Regions from separate parts of the Aeromicrobium sp. YIM 150415 genome, predicted to be linked through region 2. Evidence: riboswitches for the same ligand, from Rfam matches in the RefSeq annotation. Region 2 holds a riboswitch; each other region holds the start of a gene.
What was found. Region 2 has a riboswitch for cobalamin ahead of JL108_RS17790 (VWA domain-containing protein). Riboswitches for the same ligand answer to the same signal wherever they lie in the genome.
Positions count from the first base shown of each region.

Region 1: another riboswitch for cobalamin. It lies ahead of JL108_RS16145 (hypothetical protein); the one in region 2 lies ahead of JL108_RS17790 (VWA domain-containing protein).
Region 3: another riboswitch for cobalamin. It lies ahead of JL108_RS16120 (hypothetical protein); the one in region 2 lies ahead of JL108_RS17790 (VWA domain-containing protein).
Region 4: another riboswitch for cobalamin. It lies ahead of JL108_RS18595 (energy-coupling factor transporter transmembrane component T); the one in region 2 lies ahead of JL108_RS17790 (VWA domain-containing protein).

Region 1 covers NZ_JAERWM010000025.1:107,598-112,279, reverse strand. Annotated here, with positions in the region: gene JL108_RS16160 (ribonucleoside-diphosphate reductase subunit alpha) at 1-395, shown strand, start outside; gene JL108_RS16155 (ribonucleotide-diphosphate reductase subunit beta) at 493-1,476, shown strand; gene JL108_RS16150 (hypothetical protein) at 1,488-1,961, shown strand; cobalamin riboswitch at 1,928-2,076, shown strand; gene JL108_RS16145 (hypothetical protein) at 2,151-3,098, shown strand; gene JL108_RS16140 (energy-coupling factor transporter transmembrane component T) at 3,095-4,267, shown strand; gene JL108_RS16135 (ABC transporter ATP-binding protein) at 4,264-4,682, shown strand, end outside.
Region 2 covers NZ_JAERWM010000030.1:5,702-10,383, reverse strand. Annotated here, with positions in the region: gene JL108_RS17805 (precorrin-2 C(20)-methyltransferase) at 1-51, shown strand, start outside; gene JL108_RS17800 (cobalt-precorrin-4/precorrin-4 C(11)-methyltransferase) at 300-1,052, opposite strand; gene cbiE (precorrin-6y C5,15-methyltransferase (decarboxylating) subunit CbiE) at 1,049-2,251, opposite strand; cobalamin riboswitch at 2,425-2,558, shown strand; gene JL108_RS17790 (VWA domain-containing protein) at 2,604-4,589, shown strand; gene cobO (cob(I)yrinic acid a,c-diamide adenosyltransferase) at 4,591-4,682, shown strand, end outside.
Region 3 covers NZ_JAERWM010000025.1:99,128-103,809, forward strand. Annotated here, with positions in the region: gene JL108_RS16115 (fibronectin type III domain-containing protein) at 1-2,095, opposite strand, end outside; cobalamin riboswitch at 2,152-2,325, opposite strand; gene JL108_RS16120 (hypothetical protein) at 2,386-3,465, opposite strand; cobalamin riboswitch at 3,563-3,701, opposite strand; cobalamin riboswitch at 3,803-3,872, shown strand; gene JL108_RS16125 (hypothetical protein) at 3,969-4,682, shown strand, end outside.
Region 4 covers NZ_JAERWM010000033.1:20,246-24,927, forward strand. Annotated here, with positions in the region: gene JL108_RS18580 (response regulator transcription factor) at 1-291, opposite strand, end outside; gene JL108_RS18585 (sensor histidine kinase) at 288-1,436, opposite strand; gene JL108_RS18590 (hypothetical protein) at 1,633-2,334, shown strand; cobalamin riboswitch at 2,476-2,602, shown strand; gene JL108_RS18595 (energy-coupling factor transporter transmembrane component T) at 2,637-3,737, shown strand; gene JL108_RS18600 (ABC transporter ATP-binding protein) at 3,734-4,682, shown strand, end outside.

The sequences.
Region 1 (4,682 bases), on a different contig from region 2:
GGATCGATCAGGCGATCAGCCGCAATATCTACCTGGCGAGTCGCGAGGTGGACGGCATGGTCGATCTGTACAGCGCGGCGTGGCGCAAGGGCGTCAAGACGACCTACTACCTGCACATGATGCCGCGACACACCGCGGAACAGAGCACCGTCAAGGTCAACAAGTCCGAGGCCGTCACCCCGGCATCGGGCGGCGCCCAGCGCCGAGGCTTCGGTGCCGCCACGGCACCCGCGGCGCCGGCCAAACGCGGTTTCGGCTCGGTCGCTCCGACGTCGGCGCCGGTCGTGGAGGCCGAGCCCGTGGTGCCCGAGGAGGCGCAGGAGCTCGAGGTCGTCGACGGCGCCGCGTGCCCGATCGACCCCCAAGAGCGCCTCCAGTGCGACTCCTGCCAGTGATCATCCGGCCCGCCCCCGCGTTGAGTGTGACGTTTGGACGGTGGAACGGGCCTTCTTGGCGTCCAAACGTCACACTCAACGCGAAAGTGAGGGCACGATGACGCGAGGGATCCTGGGAACGGGGATCGAGGAAGGGCTGCTGCTGAAGCCCGTCACCTATCCGTGGGCGATGGAGCTGTACGACCAGGCAGTGGCGAACACGTGGTTCCCCAATGAGGTGCAGCTGGGGGAGGACCTCGGCGACTTCGAGCGGATGAGCGATGACGAGCGGCACGCGCTGACCCATCTGATGAGCTACTTCAACCCGAACGAGCTGCTGGTCAACAAGGCGCTGGCGTTCGGCGTCTATCCCTATGTCAACGCCGCCGAGTGCCACCTCTACCTCGCCAAGCAGATGTGGGAGGAGGCCAACCACTGCATGAGCTTCGAGTACGTGCTCGAGACCTTCCCGATCGACCGGGAAGCCGCGTACGAGTCCCACGTGACCGTGCCGTCGATGGCGGCCAAGGAGGCCTTCGAGGTCCGCTTCATCAAGCGGATGACCGAGCAGACCCTCGACATCACCACCACCGAGGGCAAGCAGGACTTCGTACGCAATCTGGTGGCGTACAACGTCATCTTGGAGGGCATCTGGTTCTACTCGGGATTCATGGTGGCGCTCAGCTTCCGGCAGCGGAACCTGCTGCGCAACTTCGGGTCCCTCATCGACTGGATCGTGCGCGACGAGAGCCTGCATCTGAAGTTCGGCATCAACCTGATCCTCACCGTGCTCGACGAGAACCCCGATGTGGCGACCCCGGAGTTCGCCGCCGAGATCCAGCAGATGGTCCTCGATGCCGTGGAGATGGAGGAGGCCTACAACCGGGATCTGCTGCCGAACGGCATCCTCGGGTTGAATGCGGACTACATCAATCAGTACGTGCGCTACTTGGCCGACCGACGGCTCGAGGAGCTGGGCTTCGAGGCGCACTACGGCGTCGGCAATCCGGCGAAGTGGATGGCGACGGCGAACGACACCCTGCAGCTCGTCAACTTCTTCGAGTCGATCAACACCTCCTATGAGGTCAACGCGAAGGCCTGACGATGAGCTGCGTGTCCTTCCTGACACCCGGGCAGCGAGCCGCTCTGCGGCGTGCTGGGGGAGACGGACCCCTCTCACGGTTCGTCTCCCCACCGACCACCGAGGCGAAGCTCCGGCGGATCCGGCTGATGGCCCTCGACCCGGACCACCGCATCCGTGAGAGCGCGGCACTCGCGGTCCACGCGCCCGCCGATGTCCTGCGGGCGCTGACCGCCGATGGCGCGCCGAGCGTGCGCTGCTGTGTGGCTCGCAATCCGGCCACCCCGGTGTCCTCGCTCGAACTGCTGGCTGACGACGAGGTGGCCCAGGTGCGTGGGTGGGTGGCGGCACATCCACGGACCACGGCGGAGCTGTCCGATCGCCTGGCCACGGACCCCGACCCGCAGGTGCGTCGGGTCGTGGAGTGGGCGCGCGGCTGGGAGCCCGGGGTGCGGAACGATCCGGCCGATTCCGCCTTGGACGAGGCCGGTGTCGGTCTACACTGATCCCGAACGATGAACCCTCTGTGACGGGGAATCCGGTCCGAATCCGGAACTGTCGCGCAACCGTGGGCCGCTCTGAGCGGCGAGTCGGGATACCGCACCGAGGCCAGCAGGACCAACGATCTGCCGCGTCAGCAGGTGCGTGAAGGGGACTGAACCCTCTCGCCCGATGTGGTGGGAGGAGATATCTCGATGAAGCCCCTAGCCCGAGTCGTCGCGGCCGGACTGCTGATCGCCGCGACCCTCGTCTGGATCGACGGCGCCACCTCACCCCCCGCGGTCGCGATCGATCACAGTCGTGGCCATCCCGGCTTCTGCGAAGGGGACCGAGGAGTGACAGTCGTGGTCGACTTCCAAGAGCTCGGTGGGCAGACGATCGTACGCTGCCATCCGCAGGGCACCGCGGGCTCAGGCCTGGACGCGCTGCGCGGAGCCGGTATCCAGGTGGCCGGTACGCAGCGGTGGGGTGAGGGCTTCGTCTGCCGGCTGGAGAATCGCCCTCGCGCCGATGAGTCCTTGGGCGTCGAGGGGCAGCCTGGCTACCGCGAGGCCTGCGTCAACACGCCGCCTTCGGCCGCGTACTGGTCCTACTGGCATGCGGGCAACAACTGCGCGTGGTCGTACAGCAACTGGGGTGTGAAGAATCGTGATTTCGTCCAGGGCGGATTCGAGGGGTGGTCCTTCTCGCTGAACGGCGGAGCCGATGACGCTCCTCGTCCGCGTGTCGCCGCGGTGCGACCCGGAACGGAGGGCGGATCGTGCACGGTCTCCGCCGACCCGGCGCCGTCGAGCACTAACCCGATGGAACGCCAGCGGGGTTCGACGGGCGCAGCCCAGCCAGGTGCCGATGATGTCGATACCGACTCGCCCCGTTTCCGCCGCTCCGCCGGGCAGGAGGGCTCTACTCCGGCGTCCGGCGGCTCGCTTCCGGCGCCTATGCCCCGCGATGCCCCGGATGATCCCGCGGACAACGTGTCGTTCACCGGCGGGGAGGATGCCGATGACGTGCGACAGGCGGCCGCGGAGGATGCCGGAGCCAGTCGCTATGCCCCGTGGGCGGCCGCGAGCGCCCTGCTGCTGCTCGTGGGTTCCATGTGGTGGATCGAGCGCCGGCGAAGACGCGCTCGGCAGGGCGAGTGACCACCGTGGGCGGGCGTCTCGGCTCGACCTACTTCCTCCCGAGGGACCTGCATCCGGCCGCCTGGTGGATCTGGGCGCTCGGGCTGGCGGTCGCGGCCAGTAGGACGACCAACCCGTGGATCCTTGCGACGATCATCGCGGTCGCCTGCCATGTGGTCGTCAGCCGGCGGAGTGCGGCACCCTGGGCGCTCGCATTTCGTCTGTACCTCGTCCTCGCGGGCATCATCATCGCCTTGCGGGTGCTGTTCCGGTTGATCTTCGGAGGGGGCGAGGGTTCGACGATCGTCCTGAGCCTCCCCGAGATCCCGCTTCCGCAGTGGGCGGCTGGCATTCGACTGCTCGGCGATGTGTCCGCCGAGTCCCTCCTCGGCGGCTTCTACGATGGTCTGCGGCTCGCCACCATGATCATCTGCCTCGGTGCCGCCAACGCGCTGGCCAATCCGAAACGGTTGCTCAAGATGCTCCCGCCGGCCTTGTACGAGATCGGGACCGCGGTGATCGTGGCGATGTCGGTGTTCCCGCAGCTTGCCGAGAGCGTCCTGCGTGTGCGACGGGCGCGAGCTCTACGTGGTCACACCGGCAAGGGGATCGCCCGGCTGCGGTCGGTGGTGATCCCGGTGTTGGAGGATGCGCTCGAACGATCTCTCACCCTCGCCGCCTCGATGGACTCGCGTGGATACGGGCGTGCGGGAGTGGCGGATACCCGTCGTAGAGCCCTGACCGGAACGCTGATGATCGTCGGCCTGGTCGGGGTGTGCGTCGGCGTCTACGGATCGATGGACAGCACCGCGCCGGTCTGGTTCGGAGTGCCGATGCTGCTTGCGGGAACGGCGCTCGCCTTGGTCGGCTTCCAGCTGACCGGAAAACACGTGCGACGCACCCGATATCGCCCCGATCGCTGGCAGGTGGCGGAGGTCGTCGTCGCTTCCTCGGGCGTGGCGGCAGCGGTATCACTGGTCCTCACCGGACAGTTCGCGCCGACGACCCTGGCGCCGTCCCTCATTGACCTGTCATGGCCGATCCTGGCCTGGCCGACTCTTCTGGGCGTGCTGATCGCGGTGGCACCGTCCTTCCTGACGCCGCGGCCGCCCGAGCCCTTCGAGGATGCCTGGACCTATGGCATCGGCTATCGCGAGCGCATCGTCGACGAGGAGGCGGGTCTGACGTGATCGAGATCGATGGCGTGACGTTCTGGTATCGAAGCGCCGACACGCCGACCCTGCGCGATGTCTCGTTGCAGGTCGACGAAGGCGAGATGGTCCTGTTGGCCGGGCGGACGGGATCGGGCAAGTCGACGCTGCTGGGGACGCTCAATGGGCTCGTCCCGCATTTCACCGGGGGACATCTGGAAGGGGACGTGCGGGTCGCCGGCCGCTCCACCCGCGACCACACTCCGCGAGAGCTGGCCGATCTCATCGGCGTGGTGGGTCAGGACCCGCTCGCCGGATTCGTGACGGACACGGTCGAGGAGGAGCTCGCCTATGGCATGGAGCAACTGGCCGTACCCGCTCAGGTCATGCGCCGTCGAGTGGAGGAGACCCTCGACCTGCTCGGTATCGCCGAGCTGCGCCACCGCCCCTTGCG
Region 2 (4,682 bases):
ACTCGCGTGACCGAAGCGGGTCAGGTGTGGTCCCCTCGCTTCGTCCGCTGAGCTGAACCCTGTAGCGGTAGGTCATCAACCTTTCGGGCCGCGTGGCGGTAGACCATCAACCTTTTGCGTGCGCGATGACGTTGATGACCTACCCCTGCGCTGAGCGGGGCTCGGCACTCGGCAGCGGTAGACCATCAACCCGACCAAACACGAATAACGTTGACCAGCTACCCCCACCCGAGGCGAAAGGTTGACCAGATACCGCCACCCCGGAGGAAAGGTTGATGGCGTACCGCCGCCGGGCGGGGTCAGCGCCGCTTGAGGGAACGATCTCGGGTGGCGGCGTAGAGGAAGGATTCGCCGTCGCCGTGCCGGGCGAGTGCCGGACCGACGAGGATGACGGCCGCCTGCCGCAAACCGGCCGAGGCGACTTGGTCGCCGATATCCGTGAGCGTGCCGCGGAGCACGAGCTCATCGGGCTGGCTCGCGCGGAAGACGACGACCACGGGGCACTCCGCCCCGTAGTACGGCGCGAGCCGGTCGGCCAGCTCGCCCGCCCGAGTGATCGCCAGATGCAGCACGAGCGTCGCGCCGGTAGCCGCGAAGTTCTCCAATGCCTCGCCATCGGGCATGACGGTCGAGCGCGCCTGAGCACGGGTCAGCACGACGGACTGCACGAGCTCGGGCACCGTCAGCTCCGCACCGACGAGCGCCGCGGCCGCCGCGTAGGCCGGCACACCGGGGGTCACGTCCCACGGGACACCCACGGCATCGAGACGTCGCGTCTGCTCCGCGAGAGCCGAGTACACCGAGGGGTCTCCCGAGCACAGCCGGACCACCGTGGAGCCGGCGCGGTGCGCCTCGACGATCTCGTCGATGATCTGGTCGAGATCGAGGTCCTGGGTGTCCACCCGGCGAGCATCGGCGCGGCAGTGCTCCAGGACGGCGTCGAGATAGGTGCCCGCGTACAGGCAGACATCGGCCTCCGCGAGGAGGCGAGCGGCGCGTACCGTCAGCAGGTCCGCCGCGCCCGGTCCGGCCCCGACGAAATGAACCGTCACCGCTTGATCGCCGACCACTGGGTGACCGCCCGGGAGGGGGTCCACCCGGTGAAGCCGCCGATCGGCTCGGCGTGCTCGACGCTGATGCGGGTCAGCTCACCGCCCTCGTGGCGGTCGTGCCAGGAGGCGAGCAGCGACTCGGTCTCGATCGTGACACCGTGCGCCACGAAGCGTCCGGCCGGCACCAGCGCCTCCCAGGCCGCGTCGAGCACACCCTCGCGCGTCGCACCCCCGCCGACGAAGACCGCATCCGGCCGCGGCAGGTCGCCCAACGCCTCCGGAGCCGTGCCCTCGACGATCTCGAGCTCGGGTACGCCGAGACGTTCGGCATTACGGCGGATGCGGGCAGCACGCTCGGGGTGACGTTCGATCGCCACCGCCCGGTTGCGGGGGTGCGCGCGCATCCACTCGATCGCGACGGAGCCGGCGCCAGCACCGACATCCCACAGCAGCTCACCGGCACGCGGCGCGAGCCGGGCGAGGGCGCTGGCGCGCACGTCGCGCTTGGTGAGCTGGCCGTCGTTCTCGAAGGCATCGTCATCGAGTCCGGCGGTGCGGGACCACCATGGACCCGGGCCGTCGCACTCGATCGCGAGCACCGTCAGCGGCGGGGTCTTGCCGTGCCACATCCGCGCGAGAGCGTCACGGCGCGACTCCTCGGCGGATCCGAGGTCCGACAGCGCGGTGATGCGGCTCTCGCCGAAGCCCGCGGCCGTGAGGATGGCGGCGACATGGGTCGCGGTCGTCGTGTCGGAGACAAGGACCAGCAGGCGTGCTCCGGGCTCCAGGTGGCGCAACAGCCGGTAGGCGTCGCGACCGACGAGGCTCACCCACGAGGTGCTCTCGGCCGCCCAGCGCATCGCCGCCCGCGCGAGGGTGACCGACGAGACCGCCGGCACGACGTCCTCGATCGCGTCGGCACCGAGCACGTCGAGGAGGGTGGAGCCGATACCGGACAGGAAGGGATCGCCGGACGCGAGCACCACCGCGGGGCGCGAGCCGGCTTCCTGCGCGAAGGATGCGAGCCCTTCGCGCAAGGGCGAGGGGAGCTCGCGTCGCTCGGCCTCGATACCGGACGGCAGCAGCCCGAGCTGACGGGGGCTTCCCAGCACGAGCTCGGCACGCTCCACCGCCGTCCGCGCGCGAGGCGACAACCCGTCCCATCCGTCGGCTCCGATGCCGATCACGGTCACAGTCATGGCCGCCACTGTAACGAGGGGGCGCAGAGTCCTCGGTTCCCGGCGGTGGGTGAGCGTCCGTTCTCTCTGACGGAGGGACGCGTACTCACCGCCCTCACTCGAGAACGGACGCTGAGGCACCGCTCGGCGCCCTGATCGACCATGCCCCGGCCCCCGCCGACGGATCGGCTACGCTGGCGCACGCAGCCCGAGGTGCCTCCACGCGAGGAGAATCTGGGAATCCGGTGCAAGTCCGGAACAGGGCCCGCTGCGGTAACCCGTCGAAGGACGGGAAGTCCGAAGACCGGCCTCGTGCTGCGGGGCGACGCGACCGCGTCGCCGACCCGAATGGCACGACGAGCGGGAGCCCCACATGCCAGCACGTTTTCCTTTCTGTGCCGTCGCCGGAGCCGACGACATGGCACTCGCCCTCACCCTCGCCGCGATCGCCCCGGACCTCGGTGGCGTCCTCGTGCGCGGAGAGAAGGGCACAGCCAAGTCCACGATGGTCCGTGCCCTCGCCGATGTCCTGCCGCCGATCGAGGTGGTCAGCGGCGACCGGTTCAGCAGCGACCCGCGCGACCCGTCGAGCCCCGACGGCCCCTTCGACCCGGATCCGGCCACCGAGCAACGGCCGGTACGGCTGGTCGAGCTGCCCGTCGGTGCGACCGATGACCGCGTCCTCGGGTCGCTCCACCTGCACACCGCGCTCGCCGAGGGACGCGCCGAGTTCGAGCCCGGCCTGCTCGCCAAGGCTCATCGCGGCATCCTCTACGTCGACGAGGTCAACCTGTTGCACGACCATCTCGTCGACCTGCTGCTCGATGCCGCCGCCATGGGCCGGGCCACCGTCGAGCGCGACGGCATGTCGGTGGAGTACGCGGCACGTTTCGTCCTCGTCGGCACGATGAACCCCGAGGAGGGCGAGCTGCGGCCGCAGCTGCTGGACCGGTTCGGCCTGACCGTCGACGTCGCCGCTCCCCGCGATCCCGGGCTGCGCGCCGAGATCGTGCGCCGTCGGCTCGCCTTCGATGCCGACCCCGAGGGCTTCGCGGCGCGCTACGCCGACGACGAGCAGGAGCTCCGCGAGCGCATCACCACAGCTCAGAAGCTGCTGCCGGAGGTCGAGCTCACCGACGCGGTGCTCACCCGCATCGCGGAGATCTGCGCCGCCTTCGACGTCGACGGCATGCGCGCGGACATCGTCACCGCCAAGGCCGCCGCCGCGCACGCCGCCTGGCAGGGGCGCACCACGATCGACCGCGACGACATCGCCGTGGCGGCACGCCTCGCACTGCCCCACCGCCGTCGGCGCAATCCCTTCGACGCCCCGGGCATCGACGAGCAGGAGCTCGAGGACCTCCTCGGTGACGACGAGCCGGACGATCCGCAAGGCCCCGACGACGACACCGATCCCGGAGGAGGCGGCGGCACGCCGGATCCCGGCCAGAACGACGACGGGCCCGGCGACGATGCGGCTGCTCCCCCGCCACCGCAGAGCGGCCAGGGCGACGAGCAGGCTCCCGCACCCACGTCCCAGGTGCGCGCCGGAGAGGCCCAGCGGACCAAGACCTTCCGCGTCGCGGGCGTGGGACGCGGTCAGGCCGGTCGCCGTTCGCGCGCCATCACCGACACCGGTCGCCGGATCGCTGCCTCCCCCGCCGCGGACGGCGGCGCCGTCGATCTCGGCGCCACCATCCGCGCTGCCATCCCCCACCAGGGCGCCCGCGGCCGCACCACCGGACGCCTGCGCCTCGCCGGTGACGATCTACGTGTCGCCGTGAAGGAGGGCCGCGAGAGCAACCTCGTCCTGCTGTGCGTCGACGCCTCCGGCTCGATGGCCGCCCGCAAGCGGATGGCCCAGGTGAAGACCGCCGTCGTCTCCCTCCTGCTCGACGCCTACCAGCGCCGCGACAAGGTCGCGCTCGTGACCTTCCGCGGCGACGCCGGCGAGCTCGTGCTGCCCCCGACCGGCTCGGTCGACGTGGCCAAGGCCCGCCTCGACGACGTACCGGCGGGCGGTCGCACCCCGCTCGCCGAAGGCCTCACCCAGGCGGCCGAGGTGATCCGCCGCGAGCGGCTCCGCGATCCACGGCGTCGTCCGCTGCTCGTCGTCGTCACCGACGGCAGGGCCACCCACGGCGCCGACGCGATCGCGCGCGCCCGCCGCGTGGCTCAGCGCCTGGCCGCCACCGATGTCCACGCGCTGGTCGTGGACTGCGAGACCGGCCGCTTCACCCTCGGCCTCGCCCGCGAGCTCGCCGGGCACCTCGGTGCCGACTACGTTCCGCTCGGCGAGGTGACGGCCGATGGCCTCACCTCGGCCATCTCCGCCCATCTGCCCGAGAAGGTGGCCTGACATGCCCCAGGGACAGCCGCTCGTCGTGCCCGATGACGGGCTCACCACACGCCAGCGCCGCAACCGGCCGCTCGTGATCGTGCACACCGGCCC
Region 3 (4,682 bases), on a different contig from region 2:
CGGACACCTCGCTGGTGACCAGCTGCGATGCCGGCAGATCCGAGGCCCATACCGCCTCAGCCGTGTATTCGCCCTCGGCATTGCGCTGCCCTGCTGCGGGCAATCTCGGCCCCGGAGCAGCCTGGCCCGCGCTGGGGTGTCTGGCCGGCGAGTTGATGGCGTTGTCACCGGTATCGTCCGACCCACCCGGCGGTGGCGGTGCAGCCGGGCCTCCCGTATCGCCGGGACTGCCGCCATCGTCGTCCGGCGAACCGGCTTCCGTGGTGGTGAAGGAGATGGTCTCGCTGTCGACCACCCGCCCCTTGGGCGACGCCACCCGAACCTTCGCCCGATAGGTCGTGTTCGGTTCCAGACCGGACAGCGCGACGTTCAGCGCATCGGACTCGCCCGCCTCGAACTCGCCACCGTCGACGACGAGGGAGAGGTCATCATCCGTGCCGTAGAGGACGATCGCCCGCTGCTCATGGGATCCGGCCGAGACCTGCGCCGATAGTTCGGCGACCGTGGGCCGGACGGTGCTGACCTGCGCACTCCCCACAGATGCCGGTATGACATCGTCCCAGGGCGCTGCCGCCAGCGCTCGCAGGGCCAGCGGCGTGGCGACCGGGACACCACGCTGTCCCCCCGTGACGATGATGCCCCGCAGTTCATCGAGCGAATCGGCGAAAGCGCCGATGTGCTGGGTGCCCGGTGTCCCCTCGGCCAACTCAGCCGTGACCTGCAAGGGCGAAAGATGCCGCGCGGCGCGGGCGGCGGCGTCCGCGTGACCGGCCTGGGCCATCGCCTCGGCGAAGGTCGCGTTGGCCGCGAAGACCTCGGCGGCGGGCATCTGGTCCTCACCGACGGCCCACGGCAGAGACCCATCTTCACGTTGCGCACGCAGCAGGAAGCCGGTGACCTTCGCGATAGCTTCATCGAGCCCGGCAACTCCACCATCGCGCAACTCCCGCAATGAGTCGAGCATCTCGGCTTGCAGCGAGACCACCGTCGTCTGGAAGCTGCCGTCCTCACGCTGCTGGCCCAGCAGACCTTCAGTCACACTCTGCGGAATCTCGCCTCCAGTGGAGAGAAGGAAGGCCGCGAAACCGGCGATCGCTCCGGGCTGGGAGCTATAGGAGGGCCGGCCGAATGAACTACTCCCGGTCCAGACGCCACCCGTCACCGGATCGGTCATCTCCGAGCGCTGGGCCACTTCGGCGAGATCGACGCCATTACTGAGGACCGCTTCACCGCCTTGTAGGGCACGGATCGCCGGGCCGAATCGACCCAGTGCGACACCGTTCGGCTGGGTGAGCCGGCCGCTGGCGAATACCGAACGGCCGATGCGCGAGAAGTCGCTGAGCTCTCGGCGAACACGTTCGAAGCGCTCATCGGTGACATCGACTCCGCTGGCCACGAGCGCGTTGACATAGTCGGCTAGCCGCCCGACGTTCGTTTCAGTCTCGAGCTGGCCTTCGATCCAGTGGCGGGCGAGGTCGACTTGTTCGGTGGAGGTCTCGTGCACCTCGGGCATGACCAGCCCCGGCCCCCGGGCGTCCATCGGCGGCACTCGGGGAGCGATGGCTTCCTGGGAGGTGTCGCCAGAGACGGTCGCCGAGAACGACCATCCCTCGACGCTGCCGACCGCGGCACTGTGACCTCCGGCTCCGGTTCCGCTGTAGCCCCACCGGACGCCGGGGCTGGCGTGCCAGTAGGACCAGTACGCCTCGATCGGCGGCATGCTGTGACAGATCGCCGGGTCGCCAGAACGGTCCCTGGGGTAACCGTCGATGGTGCAGAGCGCACCCGGGAAAGGCACGACGCGCGTCACCTCGAAGCCGGCCTCCAGCAATGCCGCCCACCCGCTGTGCGGACCGCCGGGCGCGCAGCGCACCTCCACCTGCTGATCGGCCAGGGTCTGGAAGTCCACGATCACCGTGACACCGGTATCGGGACCCTCGGTACCGGGTGCGCAGGGCTCCCACACCGAGATCAGTTCCGGGTAGGGGTTGGGCACCGGCTCGGTCTCAGCCGCCGCCGAGGGCGGCACCACGGACACCAGCCCGAGCGCCAGCGCGGCACCGGAAATGAGGGACAACACACGTCGCAAGATCACGACAACGGCCTTTCCACAGCAGGCCAAGTCGCGCGGCCCGCCGTCTGAACGCGAGACGAACTGGTCGAGGCCACAGCTGGATCTTCGGGCTCGGGATCATCCTCCCAGGCCGCCTTCCCAGTCGATCTCTCGATCGACCAGTGGCTGATGGCCTGGTCGTCACCCATACCGCTGCGCGTCAGCCCCGGAGTCTCACCGGGTTCCCACACACCGTGACGAGCGCAGCCTAACAGCCGGACGACCCGTCCGGTGGCGGAATTATCCACCGCGCCACCGGACGGACCCTCACCTCACGGAGTAGCCAGCGCCCCGGAGGCGAGATCGAGCAACGTGACGTCCAGCAGCGCCGGGACGGCCTGCGTGGTGGCCCGGACATCATTACTGTTCTGCACCGGCTGGCCCCCATTCGTGGCCGTGCAACCCGGAATCCGGCCGTCGACGCCTGCCCGGCCCTCCAGCCACGCCTGCCCGTCACTCGCGTCAGTGCCCGCAGCGAGTTGCGCCTGGGTGGCCAAGGCCGTGCTGTTCGTGTTCGGAAGCGGTACCGGCGGACTATCGGTGCTGCATGCCGTGCTCTCCCAATAACCACCCGCCGTGTCCTGCTGAGTCTCCAACCAGGTCACGGCATTCACCGCGGCCGTGAACTCGCCCGCAGCCGCGAGCGCCTGCACCGCCATCGCCGTCGAGTCCACGTCCTGGACACCGGACGTGCAGGTCGTGCTCGTATGGCCGAGCGTTGCCCGGAACGCGCCGCTGCTGCACTGCTGCGTGACGAGATAGTCCGCGGCATCCGCGGCACTCACAGAGGACGACTCGCTCAGTGCGACGACGGCCAACGACTGGGTGAAGGTGTTGGAGAAGTCGCTATCCCAGGGATCGCTGGAGTCGACTTGGTTGGGGATCCGGCCACTGGAGTCCTGGAGGCACTCCAACTCGCTGATGTAGCCCGCGGCGCTGCCCCCATTGGCCTGCTCGAAGACGGCCAGCTTGGCGATCGACCCGGCATAGACGCTGCCGGTCGAGTTCGCGCAGGAGCCGTTGTTCCAATAGGCGCTGGCGTTGGCACGGATCCAGTCGGCCGTGTCATCGGCCTCGGCGCTCAGACCGGCAGCCAGGAGCGCCCAGTTGCCGTCGATCGTCAAGCCGGTGTCGGCATAGGACGCGACGGCCGGCGGTGTGCTCCATTCGTCCCAGTAGGAGGTCTCGAGGAAGCTGCCGCCGGCATCGGTCGAGAGCTGCGTGGACAGCCAGTCCGCCGCATCGGCGCCGGCATCAGCCGGTGACGCGGTGGCGGGCGCTGCTCCCGCCACCAGGACGACGGCCGCCGCGGCAGGTACTGCCCGGGTCAGCCAGGAAGGTCGAGCGAACACAGAAATACCTCGTTCTGTCGTGTCACGACGGCGAGCCCGCCGGCCACGACCTGCGATCGAGGACCAGTCGGATTCTGCCCGCAGTCCGCGACGGGTGAGTGAATCAACAGTCCGTGGCAGGCATTCCGACTCGTGCCGAAGCACACACGGTTGCGGGTCAGCGCCGGATTCGCACCGGCTTCCCCTGTCACGTACCTCTCGGTGCCCGAAACGTATCCTCGGGTCCACTTGACGTCAACGTCATCTATAGATCCGAGCCTCGACCTGCGGGTTCTGGTCCGCAGCAGCGAGCGATCCCTTACGCTATGACCCACAACTACACATGCACCCCGCGCTGGGGAAGCCGGTCGAAGTCCGGCACTGTCGCGCAACCGTAGTCCGAGGATGTCTCGGAGAGTCGGGTCACCAACCGGGATGCTGTTTCCATCCACCACTGTCGCGATCTCGCAGGGGTGCGCACGAGCTGTGTCGGCTCGGTGCTCCGTGTCGCGAAAGGAGCATCGATGTCCCGACGCGTTCGCCTCGTACTGAGTGGACTGTGTGTCGCCGTTCTCGCCCTGGGCGGGTTGACGACCACCACCGTCGCTACCGCTTCCTCGAGCCAGCACGCCGCATCCGCACAGGAGGCGGCCATCTGGCTGTCCGGGCAGCTCTCGACCGATGGCACCTTCCCGAATCCGGATGCGCCCCGGCCCGATCAGGGTCTGATGATCGACGCGCTGTTCGCCATGCACGCCGCCGGCCGGCCCGATCTGGCCGAGCCGATCGTCGAGGCCCTGAGCCGGGCGGGCGACTCCGGTGTCGTCGGCTACTGGAGGATCGAGGCCGCCGGCTACTCCGAGACCATCGTCGGCGCCCTCGCCAAGTCGACGCTCGCGATCCAGGTCGCCGGCCGGGACCCGAGGAGCTTCGCCGGCGTCGACCATGTCACCGCCCTCCGCGACAGCATCGCGGGCGATGGCGACCAGGCGGGGCTCTTGCGCGGCACGATCGTCAACGGCGACCAGACCACCCATCCGCTGGGCAATGTCTTCGACCACTCGCTGGGGATCATGGCGCTCGCAGCGGCAGACGAGTTGCCCACGGCCACCATCCCGGCCTTCCTCGACACCTTCCAGTGTGATGACGGCGCTTGGGCCATGACGAAGGGCAACTGCGCCTCCGGCGGAGCCGATGGGGCGGCGATGGCGCTGTCCGCCCTCCTGACCGCCCGCGAT
Region 4 (4,682 bases), on a different contig from region 2:
GATCGCCGCGAAGGCGTACTCGTCCAGGTCGAAGGTCGTCAGCACGATCACCCGGGGACCGTCGGCCATCGCGGTGATGGAACGGGTCGCCTCGACCCCGTCGAGACGCGGCATCCGCACGTCCATGAGCACGACATCGCAGGAGGTCACGCCGATCAGCTGCACCGCTTCGGCCCCGTCGCCCGCCTCGCCGACCACCGTCATGTCGTCCTGGCTGTCGACGAGCATCCGGAACCCGGCCCGCACCATCTGCTGGTCGTCGACGAGGAACACGCGGATCGAATCGCTCACCAGGGAATCCTCGCATCGACCTCGTACCCGCCGCCGACGACGGGCCCGACCCGCAGCTCGCCACCGTGGGCGGCCACCCGCTCCCGCATGCCGACGAGCCCGTGCCCGCCGCCGTCGTCGGCCGCGCTGGCCCCGCGGCCGTCATCGCGGACCGTCAGGTTCAGCACGTCACCGTCGCGGCGCAGCGTGACGGTCGTGGTCACCTGGGGTCCGGCGTGCTTGCGGACATTCGTGAGCGACTCCTGGAGGAGGCGATAGGCCGTGAGCGCGACACCCGGCGGGACGCCGGCCAGGTCCGCCGAGATCTCGGTGTCGAGCCGCATCGACGCGGCGGCCTCCTCGAGGAGAGCCGGGACATCGGCGAGGTCGGGCTGCGGGGCGGTGCCGGTTCCATTCTCGCGCAGCAGACCGAGCAGCGACCGCATCTCGGTCAACGCCTGCCGTCCCGTGCTCGCGATGGTCTCCAGCGCGTCGACCGCCGTCTCGGGGCGGGCGGACGCGGCGTAGCGTGCACCGTCGGCCTGCACGATGATGACCGACAGCCCGTGGGCCACGACATCGTGCATCTCGCGGGCGATGCGGTTGCGCTCACCCTGCGCCGCCAGTTGCGCGCGCTGGTCGGCCTCCCGGGCTACCCTCTCGCTGCGTTCGATCAGCGAGTTCACGTACGCCTCGCGGGTGTGCCCGAGCAGTCCGAGGACCCATGCCACGACCACGATGAGGCCGATGCCGAAGGCCTGGGAGGCGACCAGGCTCGTGCTGTAGGAGGGGGTGCCGTAGGACGGCATCCAGTCGATCGCGGCGACGACGGCGGCGATGAGGCTGAGGACCAATACCGGGATGCTCCATCGCAGCCCCCGCCATCGCGCCACCGAGTACACGGCGATGGGGAAGGCCAGCTGCCCGGGGAGCGTGGTGTCGTAGAGGAGCACCTGCGCGGCGTGCGTGACATAGACCGCGGCGAAGACCGCCACCGGGTGCGAGCGCCGCCAGAACAACGGGGCGATCTGTGCCGCGGTCAGCACCGCTGTGCCCGGGCTGATGCCGACGGCCGCGAGCGGCGCGACGGCGAGCAGCGCACAGGTCAGCGCGATATCGAACCACTGCCTGCCGCGCGGGCTGAGGCGGAACGGTGCCCTGTCCATCGGATCGACGGTAGCCGAATGCGCGAGTCCGCAGATCCGTCCAGGGGTGGATCTTTACCTCATAAAGGTGCTTTTTTGTCTGGAATATCAGACGATCATCCGAAAACAGCCGTTGTGGCGGCCGATGCCGCGCGCGATGCGCCGCTATCTGCTTCCATGAGGTCCAAGGAGTGGCAGACGATCGGAGGAGATCATCGTGGGCGCCACCACCCCGCCGGGGTACGAGGACCTGGAACGCGATCTACGAGAGCGTGGGCTCGACGCCTCGGCGAGCTGGCCGGCCGACGTGCTGGCGAGCCTGGTCGCGAGCGACGCGATGAGCTTCGTCGAGCTCGCCCTCGAGCACGTCCTGGCCGATGCCCTCCGCGACTCCGAGCCGAGGGCCCGGGACCGCGAGCCCTGTGACGTCCGGGGCGCGGTCTTCGCGCACCGGCTGGACGGCACGATCTACGCGACGCTCGCCGAGGCGCTCTCCGCGCTCGCCTGGGCCGGTGATCCGGGCGTGGAGCGATGGCACGTGCTGCTCGCCGAGGTCGACCACGATGCAGCGGACATCCTGCGCTGCCGGATGCTGGCCGCCCCCTCGGCGGACTCCGATACCGCCGTGGAGTGGCTGGTGGCGCATCCGGACTGGTACTCGCTCGGCTGGGGATCGAGCAACTGGCCACCGATGGACGTCGTCGCGGTGCATGCCGATGTGTGCTCGATGGCCACCTATGAGGCGCTCGAACAGGCGATCTTGGAGTTCCTGCCCGCGGTCGAGGAGCCGGCGTGCCGAGGTTTCGGACAGTACGAGCTCCTCGCGGCGCTCGGCGACGGTCATCTCTCGAGCCTGGCGCGCGACCGCCTGGTGGAGCTGCACCATCGATTCGCCGAGATGCCGGTGGCGCGAACCTGAGTCGATGCGGCAGACTGTCGATGCGGCGGCGCGAGCGACGCCCGAGACCGTTCGCGCCGCCGTCTCGCCCTAGGGCCCTCAGCGCTCGGCGTTCCGTGGCGTGACGATGCTCGCGGTGCCGTCCGCCCCGATGCCACCTTCTATACTCGTGGAGTCCACGCCAGTGGACACCTGTTCGTCGCGGGGAAGCCGGTCGGAGTCCGGCACTGTCGCGCAACCGTAGGCCTTCGGGCGAGTCGGGAGACCGGGCGGGCGGGTCCATCACGACACACTGTCGCGTCTCGCAGTGGGGGGTCAGGACCATGGTCGTCACTGCCAGCCCCACGCAGCGTCGGCAGCGCCGCGCCCGCGATCTGCATCCGGGCGCCTGGTGGATCTGGGCACTCGGCCTGGCCGCCGCCGCGTCCGCCACCACCAATCCCGTCGTCCTGGTCCTCGTGATCGCGGTGGCCTGCCTGGTCGTCGCCAGCCGACGTGGCGACGCCCCCTGGGCCCGTGCCTTCCGCTTCTATCTGTGGTTCGGTGCGGTCATCGTGGTCGTGCGCGTGCTGTACCGGCTGGTGTTCGGCGGCGGATCGGTCGCCGGCGACACGGTACTGGTCCACCTGCCCGAGGTCCCTCTTCCCGATGTCATCTCGGGCATCAGGCTGCTGGGCGATGTCACCTCCACGGCCGTGCTCGCCGGACTCTACGACGGCCTGCGGCTCGCGGCGGTCGTCATCTGCGTCGGCGCGGCCAACGCCCTCGCCAATCCCAAGCGGCTGCTGGCCTCGGTGCCGCCCGCGCTGTACGAGGTGGGGACGGCGCTGGCCGTCACGATGTCGGTGTTCCCGCAGCTCGCCGAGAGCGTGCAGCGGGTCCACCGGGCGCGTCGTCTGCGCGGTGAGCCCGGCAAGGGGGTCGGGGCGCTGCGGCGGCTGGTCGTCCCGGTGCTGGAGGACGCGCTGGAGCGGTCGATGACGCTGGCCGCGGGCATGGACGCCCGCGGATACGGTCGTGCCGGCACCGCATCGGTGCGGGCTCGCGCCGTGACCGGCGGGTTCCTGCTCGCCGGCCTGTTCGGTCTGTGCGTCGGCACCTATGCCTTCCTCGACCAGACGGCGCCGAGATGGCTCTCCTGGCCGGTGCTCGCCGTCGGCGTCGGCTGTGCCGTGATCGGCTTCCTGCGCGCGGGCGAGCGGGTGCAGCGCACGCGGTATCGCCCGGACCGTTGGCGGAGCGCGGAGCTGGTGACCGCGTCCTGCGGTCTCGTCGCCGCTGTCGGCATGAGGATCGTCGATCCGGCTGCCGCCTTCCCGTCGCTCACGACGGCGCCCGATGTCTCGATCATGGCGCTGGCCGCGGTGCTCGTGGCGGCGGTGCCGGCCTTCGCGACCCCGGAGCCACGGCGGGCGGTCCGATGATCGACGTCACCGGTGTCACCTTCGCCTACGACGGCGTGCCCCTCCCGGTCCTCGTCGGGGTCGACCTGACGATCGGCGAGGGCGAGCTCGCCCTGGTCGCCGGCCGCACGGGATCGGGGAAGTCGACGCTGCTCGGCGTCTTCAACGGGCTGGTCCCGCACTTCACCGGCGGGACGCTGAGCGGGGACGTCCGGATCGACGGCGCATCGGTCCTCGGACGGCCTCCGCGCGAGCTGGCCGATCTCGTCGGCTACGTGCCGCAGGATCCGCTGGACGGCTTCGTGACCGACACCGTCGAGGAGGAGCTCGCCTACGGCATGGAGCAGCTGGGGCTGGCGCCGTCGACGATGCGGCGCCGCGTCGAGGAGACCCTCGACCTGCTCGGGCTGGCGGACCTGCGCGACCGCGCGCTGCGCACGCTCTCCGGCGGACAGCAGCAGCGGGTCGCGATCGGCTCGGTCCTGACGATGCACCCGCGCGTCCTGGTGCTCGACGAGCCGACCTCCGCGCTGGACCCTACGGCCGCCGAGGACGTGCTCGCCACCATCGCCCGGCTGGTCGACGACCTCGCGCTGACCGTGGTGGTCGCGGAGCACCGGATGGAGAGGGTCATCCCCTTCGCCGACCAGCTCGTCGTGGTCGAGAACGGCACGGTCCGCAGCGGGCATCCGGCGGAGCTGTTGCGCGACTCGCCGGTCGCCCCGCCGATCGTGGATCTCGGGCGGCTCGCCGGCTGGGACCCCCTGCCGCTCTCGGTGCGCGAGGCGCGCAAGCGGGTGCGCAGCGAGCCCTTCGTGCTCACGGAGCCCGAACCGCGACCGGCGCCGAACGGGCCGGTGGAGCTGACCGCTCGCGACATCACCGTCGCCTACGGCCCGGTCGTCGCCGTCGACGCGGTGGACCTGGAGGTGCGCGGCGGCGAGGTCTGCGTGCTGATGGGCCGCA